2 regions of the Paenirhodobacter sp. CAU 1674 genome follow, and region 2 is predicted to be linked to the other one. Evidence: riboswitches for the same ligand, from Rfam matches in the RefSeq annotation. Region 2 holds a riboswitch; the other holds the start of a gene.
The links. A riboswitch is a leader RNA that binds a small molecule or an ion and turns the genes downstream of it on or off. The one in region 2 is predicted to bind thiamine pyrophosphate.
Positions count from the first base shown of each region.

Region 1: it holds a riboswitch for thiamine pyrophosphate, as region 2 does, so the genes downstream of both, thiB (thiamine ABC transporter substrate binding subunit) here and thiD (bifunctional hydroxymethylpyrimidine kinase/phosphomethylpyrimidine kinase) in region 2, are expected to answer to the same signal.

Region 1 covers NZ_JARHUH010000004.1:221,307-225,660, reverse strand. The annotation lists gene P2G62_RS07770 (ABC transporter permease subunit) at 1-997, opposite strand, end outside; gene thiB (thiamine ABC transporter substrate binding subunit) at 973-1,956, opposite strand; TPP riboswitch at 1,992-2,095, opposite strand; gene P2G62_RS07760 (cytochrome b/b6 domain-containing protein) at 2,269-2,742, shown strand; gene aroC (chorismate synthase) at 2,827-3,927, shown strand; gene P2G62_RS07750 (glutathione S-transferase family protein) at 4,134-4,354, shown strand, end outside.
Region 2 covers NZ_JARHUH010000005.1:145,455-149,808, forward strand. The annotation lists gene thiS (sulfur carrier protein ThiS) at 1-113, opposite strand, end outside; gene P2G62_RS08920 (FAD-dependent oxidoreductase) at 110-1,093, opposite strand; gene thiD (bifunctional hydroxymethylpyrimidine kinase/phosphomethylpyrimidine kinase) at 1,090-1,893, opposite strand; TPP riboswitch at 1,957-2,061, opposite strand; gene P2G62_RS08930 (hypothetical protein) at 2,168-3,061, opposite strand; gene irrA (iron response transcriptional regulator IrrA) at 3,305-3,721, opposite strand; gene fabA (bifunctional 3-hydroxydecanoyl-ACP dehydratase/trans-2-decenoyl-ACP isomerase) at 3,906-4,354, shown strand, end outside.

The DNA.
Region 1 (4,354 bases), on a different contig from region 2:
GCGTCAGCAAAGTCGAGGCGGCGGCCAGCCCCAGCGAGGTTGCACAGGCGCGCCAGATTGCGGGGCTCAGGTCCGGCAGCGCGGGCAGCCCGCGCGCCACGATCGCGCCGATCGGGGTCAGCAAAAACGCCGCGGCGCCCGCGATGGCCAGCAGATCCTGCACCAGCAGGGCCCTGCCGCCGCCAAAGCGCATCGGCGCGCGGTCCAGCCCTGCGCCGAAGGCGGGCGGTGCGGTCAGGCGGCTGGCAACGGCCAGGGCTGCAAGGCAGACAAACACCTGCACCAGCGCCAGGCTGGCCGCGCGGCCCAGATCGAAATCGAAGCGGAAGGCCTGATAGATTGCCAGTTCGACCGTGGTGGCCCGTGGCCCGCCGCCCAGCGTCAGCGCCACCGCGAAAGAGGTCAGGCAGACCAGAAAGATCGCCAGAAACGTGCCGGGCAGCACGCTGCGCAGCATCGGCCATTCAAGGTGACGCTGCACCTGCGCCGGGCCGAAGCCAAGGCTTGCGGCCAGCCGCATCCGTTCCGCCGGGATCGCCTGCCAGCCGTGCAGGATCATCCGTGTCGCCAGCGGCAGGTTGAAGAACACATGCGCCAGGATCACCCCATGCGCGCCATAGATCGTGAGTGTGGGCAGGCCTAGGGCCTCGAGCCCCGCGTTCAGCGCACCGCGCCGCCCGAAGATCGCGATCAGCCCGATCACGGCCACGATGGTGGGCAGGATGAAGGGCGCCCCCATCAGCGAGATCAGCACCGAACGCCCGGCAAAGCGACGCCGGTTCAGCGCGCGCGCGACCGGCATTGCCAGCAGGCACGACAGCGCCGCCGACAGCGCCGCTTGCCACAGGGTGAAACGCAGCGCCGCCAGATCGGCGCCGCGCAGCGCCGAAAACCCCCCGGCGCGGATCACCACCGCACCGAGGGGCACCAGCACCAGCCCCGCCACCAGGGCGGCGGCCAGCGCGGGCAGGCTTATTTCGCGAAGGCGGCGAGCCATTCGTCCAGCGCGGGCTGACGCAGGGCCTCGGCCTCGGTCTCGTCAAAGAAGATGGTCTTGTCCGGGCGCGGCAGGGCCGCGAATTTCTCGGGCAGGAAACCGGGTTTGATGATGGCCGGGTAGGACCAGTTCGCGGTGGCGATCATGCCCTGGAACGCGTCGGACAGGATGTAATCCATGAATTTCTGCGCCAGCTCGGGCTGGTCGGTGCCTTTCAGCTGGGCCGCGACCTCGGTCAGGAAATAATGCCCCTCGGGGAAGATCGCGGCGACCTTGGTGTCGTCATCTTCCGCGATCAGGTGATAGGCGGGCGAGGTGGTGTAGCTGAGCACCATGTCGACCTCGCCATCGGTGAACAGCCCATAGCTTTCCGACCAGCCCGGCGTGACGGTCAGCACCTTGGGCGCCAGTTTCGCCCAGGCCTCGGGGGCCTTGTCGCCATAAACGCCCTTGACCCACAGCAGCAGCGCCAGCCCCGAAATCGAACTGCGCGGGTCCTGAATGGCGATTTTCAGGCTGTCGGGGGCATCGAGCAATTCCTGAAACGATTGCGGCGGGTTGGCCAGCTTCGTGCGGTCATAGACGAAGGCGGTCTCGCTCCAGTTGAAGGGCAGGAAGGTGTCGTCTGTCCAGGCGATCGGCAGCGTCAGGGCGCCGGTGTCCTGCCCGTGCGGTGCAAACAGCCCGGTGGCGCGCGCCCGCGCGGTCACATCGGTATTGAGCCCGATCACCACATCGGCCTCGGTCTTGTCGCCTTCCAGCAGGATGCGCGGCAGCACATCGCCCGCCACGAATTTCAGGTCGCAGGCACAGACCTCTTCGAAGCCCTTCTCGATGGCCGGCCCCGGCCCCCATTCAGAGGTGAAGTAATCGGGCGCATAGACTGTGAGCACGGGCTTTTCATCGGCCACCGCAGCGGTTGCCACAAAAAGACCCGCAAGCATCAGAGTTTTCTTCATTCTCGTCTCCAAGGCTGACGGGCGGAGACAGGCCGGAACGTGCCGGATACCTTCCCTCCGCCGGTCTTAACCGGTTCAGGTTCAACGGGTTCGCATCATGCATCTCAGCCCTGTCGCCAGAGCACCCCGAGGTGAGACGCAAGATAACGTAGCACGGGAAAGGTGCAAGGGGCATGCGCGCGTCGGGGCTGCGGCTCTGCGACAAAAATACTCGGATTTGCACCTTGCCTTTCGCCCCCTCGGGCGCAACACTGAAACTGGCTGGACAAACCGCAACAGGCCGCCCGGTGTCGGCGGCAATGAGGATGTCCCATGCGCCCGCTTCCCGATACGTTCTCCCGGCTGCAACGGGCCCTGCACTGGGGCATGGTGGCGCTGATCGCCATCAATCTGGCGCTTCCGCAGGCGATGGGCGGGCGCGGGCTGGCACTGGGGGTCTTCCCCAGCGAAGCCCAGCATATCGTGATCGGCTGCACGGTGATGGCGCTGGCGGTGCTGCGGCTGCTGCTGCGACTGACCCGGGGTGTGCCGCCCGAGCCGCTGGGCGCGCCGCGGGTCTTTCGCGTGCTGGCGCGGCTGGGGCAATGGGTATTCTACGCGCTGTTCTTCGCGATGCCGCTGAGCGGGCTGCTGAGCTATTATCTCGACGATCCGACGGCGCGACTGCTGCATGCCGAAATCCTGCGGCCGCTGTTCTGCCTGCTGATCGCGGTGCATGTTTGCCTGGCGCTGGCGCATCAGTTCGTGTGGCGCACCGACATGCTGGGCAAGATCATTCGCGGCTGAGCCCCGGGGCGGGGCGCCAGACGCGCCCGCAGCGGATTGAATTGCGGCCCCACGCTTGCTAGAGCAGCCCAAAGGGAGGCGTCGATGTCCTATAACAGCTTCGGTCACATGTTCCGCGTCACCACCTGGGGCGAAAGCCACGGGCCTGCGCTGGGGGCCACGGTCGATGGCTGCCCGCCCGGCATCGCGCTGGATGAGGCCTTCATCCAGCAGTTCCTCGACCGGCGCCGTCCGGGCCAGTCCAGCATGACCACCCAGCGTCAGGAACCCGATCAGGTGCGCATCCTGTCGGGCGTGTTCGAAGGCAAGACCACCGGCACGCCGATCCAGCTGATGATCGAGAACACCGACCAGCGCAGCAAGGATTACGGCGAGATCGCCCGCCAGTTCCGCCCGGGTCACGCCGACATCACCTATCACCAGAAATACGGGCTGCGCGATTATCGCGGCGGCGGGCGGTCGAGTGCGCGGGAAACCGCGGCGCGGGTGGCGGCGGGTGGCGTGGCGCAGGCGGTGCTGCGCCAGTTGGTGCCGGGGCTGAAGATCACCGGCTACATGGTGCAGATGGGGGTGAAGCAGATCGACCGGTCGCGCTTTGACGCCGATGAAATCCTGCGCAACCCGTTCTTCATTCCCGATGCCGCCGTGGTCGATGAATGGGCCGATTACCTGGGCGCGATCCGCAAGGCGCACAGCTCGGTCGGGGCCTTGATCGAGGTGGTGGCCGAGGGCTGCCCGCCGGGCCTGGGCGCGCCGATCTATGCCAAGATGGATACCGACCTTGCGGCCGCGATGATGTCGATCAACGCCGTGAAAGGCGTCGAGATCGGCGAGGGGATGGGCGCGGCTCTGCTGACCGGCATCGAGAATGCCGACGAGATCGTGATGGGCCCGGAGGGGCCGGAATACCTGTCGAACCACGCGGGCGGCATTCTGGGCGGGATCACCACCGGCCAGCCGATCGTGGTGCGGTTCTCGGTCAAACCGACCTCGTCGATCCTGACGCCGCGCCGCTCGATCAACACGGCGGGTGAAGAGGTCGAGGTGGTGACCAAGGGCCGCCACGACCCCTGCGTCGGCATCCGCGCGGTGCCGGTGGCCGAGGCGATGATGGCCTGTGTGATCCTGGATCACCTGTTGCTGGACCGCGGCCAGACCGGCGGTGTGCGCGGGGAAATCGGGTAAGGGGGGCGCTGCCCCCCTCGGGCCTTGCCCTCACCCCCCCGGGATATTTTGGCCAGAAAGAAGGGATCGGCCCGGGGGCCGGGGCAGGGCGGCACGGCGCGTCGAGCAGGTAAAACAGGCGGGGGCGCGGGCCACGCTATCCTGACATATTCTGACAGCCGGAGCTGTGCCATACTGCCCCTGACGGTTCCAGACAGGAGGCTAGGATGCTGACCCTTTACCACGCCCCGAATTCCCGCTCGACCACGATCCTTGCACTGCTGCATGAGCTGGGGGCGCTCGATGCGGTTGATATTCGCCGAGTCGATATTCCGCGCCAAGACGGCACCGGGGCGCGCGATCCGGCCAACCCGCACCCCGAGGGCAAGGTACCCTTCCTGACCGATGGCGAGGACTGGGTGCGCGAACGCGGCGCGATCGTCGCCTA
Region 2 (4,354 bases):
AAATCGCCGTTGCGGGCGGTGGCGACCTTCTGGCCGAAGCCCTGCTCGGTCAGCAGGTCGGCAAGGGTGGCGGCGGCGGTCTGTCGCGCCGCGCCGTTGAGGGTGATGTTCATGCGCTGACCTCGTCCATGAAAGCAGGGGTGATGCCGGTTTCCAGATGATCGGCGGCCATCGCGGCCACCGCGGGCGCCAGCAGGAAACCGTGCCGATAAAGCCCGTTGGCATACAGCGTCGCGCCGCGCCGCCGCAGCCGGGGCAGGTTGTCGGGAAAGGCCGGGCGCGCATCGGCGCCGGTTTCCAGCACCTCGGCCTCGCCAAAAGCCGGGTGCAGCGCATAGGCGGCCGACAGCAATTCCAGCACCGAGCGTGCCGTGACAATGCCGCGCCGGTCGCTTTCGATCATCGTGGCGCCCAGCATGAAGATGCCGTCGCCGCGCGGCACGATATACAGCGGGATGCGCGGATGCAGCAGCCGCACAGGACGCGAGAGCGTGACATCGGGGCAGCGCAGCACCAGCATTTCGCCGCGCACGCCGCGCAGGTCGGTCAGCGCATCGCGGGCCGCAAGGCCGCGCGCGTCGATCTGCACGGCGGGGGCCGGGGACGGGGGCGCGCGGTGGAAGGCCACATCCCGGGCCCGCAACCCGTCGCGCAGGGCGGTCAGGGCGGCGCGGGGGGACAGGTGCGCCTCGTCCTCGAAAAACAGCCCGGCACTGAAACGGCCGGCCAGGTCCGGCTCCAACGCGGCGATGCCCGCGGCATCCAGCGGCCGGTGGCCCCGGCTGCGGCGGGCGAAGCGGGCCAGTTCGCCCTGATCGCGCGCGAGTGCCAGTACCAGCGTGCCATTGCGCCGGACCGTGCCGGTGTGGCGATCCCACCAGTCGATTGCGCCAAGGCCCAGCCGCTCGACCGGTTCTTCGGCGGATTCGCGTTCGCAATAGGGGGCGAGCATGCCGCCCGCCCACCAGGAACAGCCATGCGGGCCGGGCGTGGGTTCGGGGTCGACCAGTTCGACGGGGTGGCCGCGTGTGGCCAGTTCGGTCGCGATGGCCAGGCCCATGACGCCCGCGCCCAGAATGCGGAAGGGTTTCATGCCGTGTCCCCCCAAAACTGATGGAAATGATGCACGGGCCCGTGGCCGGACCCGACCTGCAGGCGGTCGGCGGCGGCAATGGCGCCTTGCAGGTAGCGATGCGCGCGGGTCACGGCCTCGGGCACGCTTTGGCCCTGCGCCAGCCCGGCGGCGATCGCGGCCGACAGCGTGCACCCCGTGCCATGCGTGTTGCGGGTGGCGCGGCGCGGCGCGGTCAGATCCAGCCGCGCAGGGCCCAGCAACAGATCGGTGCAGGTAGTCCCCGGCGCATGGCCGCCCTTCATCAGCACCCAACTTGGCCCCAGAGCGCGCAGCAACTGGCCCTGCACTTCGCGGCTGGCGATGTCGGTGGCGGCGGGCTGATCCAGCAGTTCGGCCGCCTCGGGGATGTTGGGGGTCAGCACGGTTGCCAGCGGCAGCAATTCGTCCCGCAGCGCGGCAATCGCCTCGGCCGCCAGCAGCCGGTCGCCCGATTTCGCCACCATCACCGGATCAAGGACCACCGGCAGATCGCGCCCGCCCAGCCCTTCGGCCACCACGCGGATCACTTGCGGATCGCCCTGCATCCCGATCTTGACCGCGTCCACCGCCAGATCGTCGAATACCGCCTCGATCTGGGCGCGCACGATGGCGGGCGGCAGGGCTAGAACGGCGGTGACGGCGCGGGTGTTCTGCGCGGTGATCGCGGTCAGGACGCTGGCGCCATAGCTGCCCTGCGCGGAAAATGTCTTGAGATCTGCCTGAATCCCGGCGCCACCGCCGCTGTCAGACCCCGCGATGGTCAATGCAATTGCTGTCACGTCGCCCCCATATCGACCGACAGACGGATTCGGGGGCTTGGGCACGGCAGAAGGCTGCCATGCTTCACTGCGCTACCCGTTCCCTCCGCCGGTATTAACCGGATCAGGTTCGATGGGTTGGCTGCCGCCTCTCAGCCCCGGTCGCCCGGGGCACCCCAACGAGTAAGTGCGGCTACCTTAGGGGCCGGCGGGGGGATCGGCAAGGGGGCAAGAACGGGGCGCCGGAATGCAAAAGGCCGCCCGAAGGCGGCCTGTCGCGTCAGTTTCGAAGGGCTCAGAACTTCCAGCCGAGCGAGATGTCCCACACCCCATCGTCGACGTTGTCGCCATCGAAATAGCCCAGCTGCGCATAGGCGCCGCTCCAGAAATTGTAATCGGCGCTGACGCCGTAAAGCGTGGTCGAAGCGACGTCCAGAACGGTCGCGGTGACTTCAAGCTGCGGCATGACCTTGTAGGAACCCCACAGCATGACGGCGGTGTCATCGAAATAGGAATCGTCGCCATTGCTGAGCCCAAGGCCGACCGAATAGAGATCGGTCTCGACGCCGCCTTCGGCGTGCACCAGCGTGCCGTTAGCCGACTCGCCGTCAAAATGCTCCACGCTGCCCGAAGCGAACCACATGCCTTGGGTATAGGTCGCGCCAAAGCCGAAGACGTCCACGTCCTCTTCGTCCGAGAAGCGGTGATAGGAGGCGCTGGCCTTCACGGCGCCGAAATCGCCATCATAGCGCAGGCCGATCGGGGTTTCGTCCGACTGCAGGTAGGCAACGTCCACCAGACCGTCGGTCAGGATGCCCGCTTCGAGCGAGAAGAACCGCGAACCGCCGATGTCGGGAACGCGGGTATGGTCCTTGAGGGCCGAGCGCGGAACACCGAAGCTGAACTTGTGGTTGCCGGTGGTGTAGGTCAGCGCGCCATAGAGCGCGGCTTCCGAGGTGTCTTCGAAATCAAGGCCGAACAGGCCGAAATCGAAGCCAAAGCCGCTTGCACCCGGGGCAACGCTGATGTCGAAGTCGCCGATGATGCCCGACGCGTCTTCGCCATCCGAGGTCAGGTATTCGTATTCGATATAGCCCTTGCCGGTGACGCCTTCGGGCAGAGATTGTGCCGAAGCCATGGCCGGGACGCCGAGCGCTGCGAGAGCGAAGAGAAAGTGCTTCGTGTTCATGGTGGATCTCTTTCTTGTAACAAATTTGATCCCACTCTAGCCGGAAAAACGGCGTTTTCCGAGGGGAAGTGCAGGGGGGCGGGAATTTCTGCGCGCGCTGTTGCTCTTGCCCCACACGCCGCCGTGATCGAATTGCGGCGATCGGGCCACGGCGCGGTGGGGTGGATATGCAAAGGCCGGGCTGGGGCCCGGCCAGACATGTGCGATTTCGCAGGAATGATTTGGGCGGGAAGCCCGCGCCGATCAGACCTTGCGGACGCGGATCACCACGTCGACGCGGGTCACCTCGGCGCCGGGGGGCGCCTTGGGAATTCGGGCCAGTTCCAGTTCCTCGGCGGGGGCGTCGGAAATCCGGTTCTCGCCCTCCCAGAAGAAATGCGGGTGATCGTCCATCCGGGTGTCGAAATAGGATCGCGTCGCGTCGACGGTGATTTCGTGCATCAGGCCGGCATCGCAGAACGCGCGCAGCGTGTTGTATACGGTGGCCAGCGACACGCGTTCGCCCGCGTCATGCGCCGCGGCATAAAGCCCCTCGGCCGTCACATGGCGGTTCATGCCGTCGCCGATCAGAAGGGATGCCAAAGAAAGGCGTTGGCGCGTCGGGCGCAAACCCCCATCGGCGAGCCATTTCTGGCCACGTTCCATCTCAAGTTCAGTCATCGCTTTGCGTCTCCCTGTGACATTATATGCGCGGCCAGTGCCTTATTTCAATGGCTTTCCCGGATCAGAGCCTTGAAAGGCGGCGTCGGGTGTTTCGCGGGGTCGCAGGGGGCTGCGGGCCTTGCACGCGCGCGGGTGCGGGTGTTAGAGGGGGAGGACAGACCACTGGGGGGGACACAGGCCGATGACGGGCTTTCCGACGAGCTTCGACCGGGACGATCTTTTGAAATGCGCACGCGGCGAGCTGTTCGGGCCGGGCAATGCCCAGTTGCCGGCGCCGCCGATGCTGATGATGGACCGCATCACCGAAATCTCGGGCGATGGGGGCCTGCATGGCAAGGGCCATGTCGTGGCCGAATTCGACATCACCCCGGACCTGTGGTTCTTTGAATGCCATTTCCCCGGCAACCCGATCATGCCGGGCTGTCTGGGGCTTGATGGGTTGTGGCAGCTGACCGGGTTCAACCTGGGCTGGCGCGGCTGGCAGGGGCGCGGCTATGCGCTGGGCGTGGGCGAGGTCAAGCTGACCGGCATGGTGCGCCCCGACCGCAAGATGCTGACCTACAAGGTCGATTTCACCAAGGCGATCCAGACCCGCCGCCTGACCATGGGTGTTGCCGACGGTATCGTCGA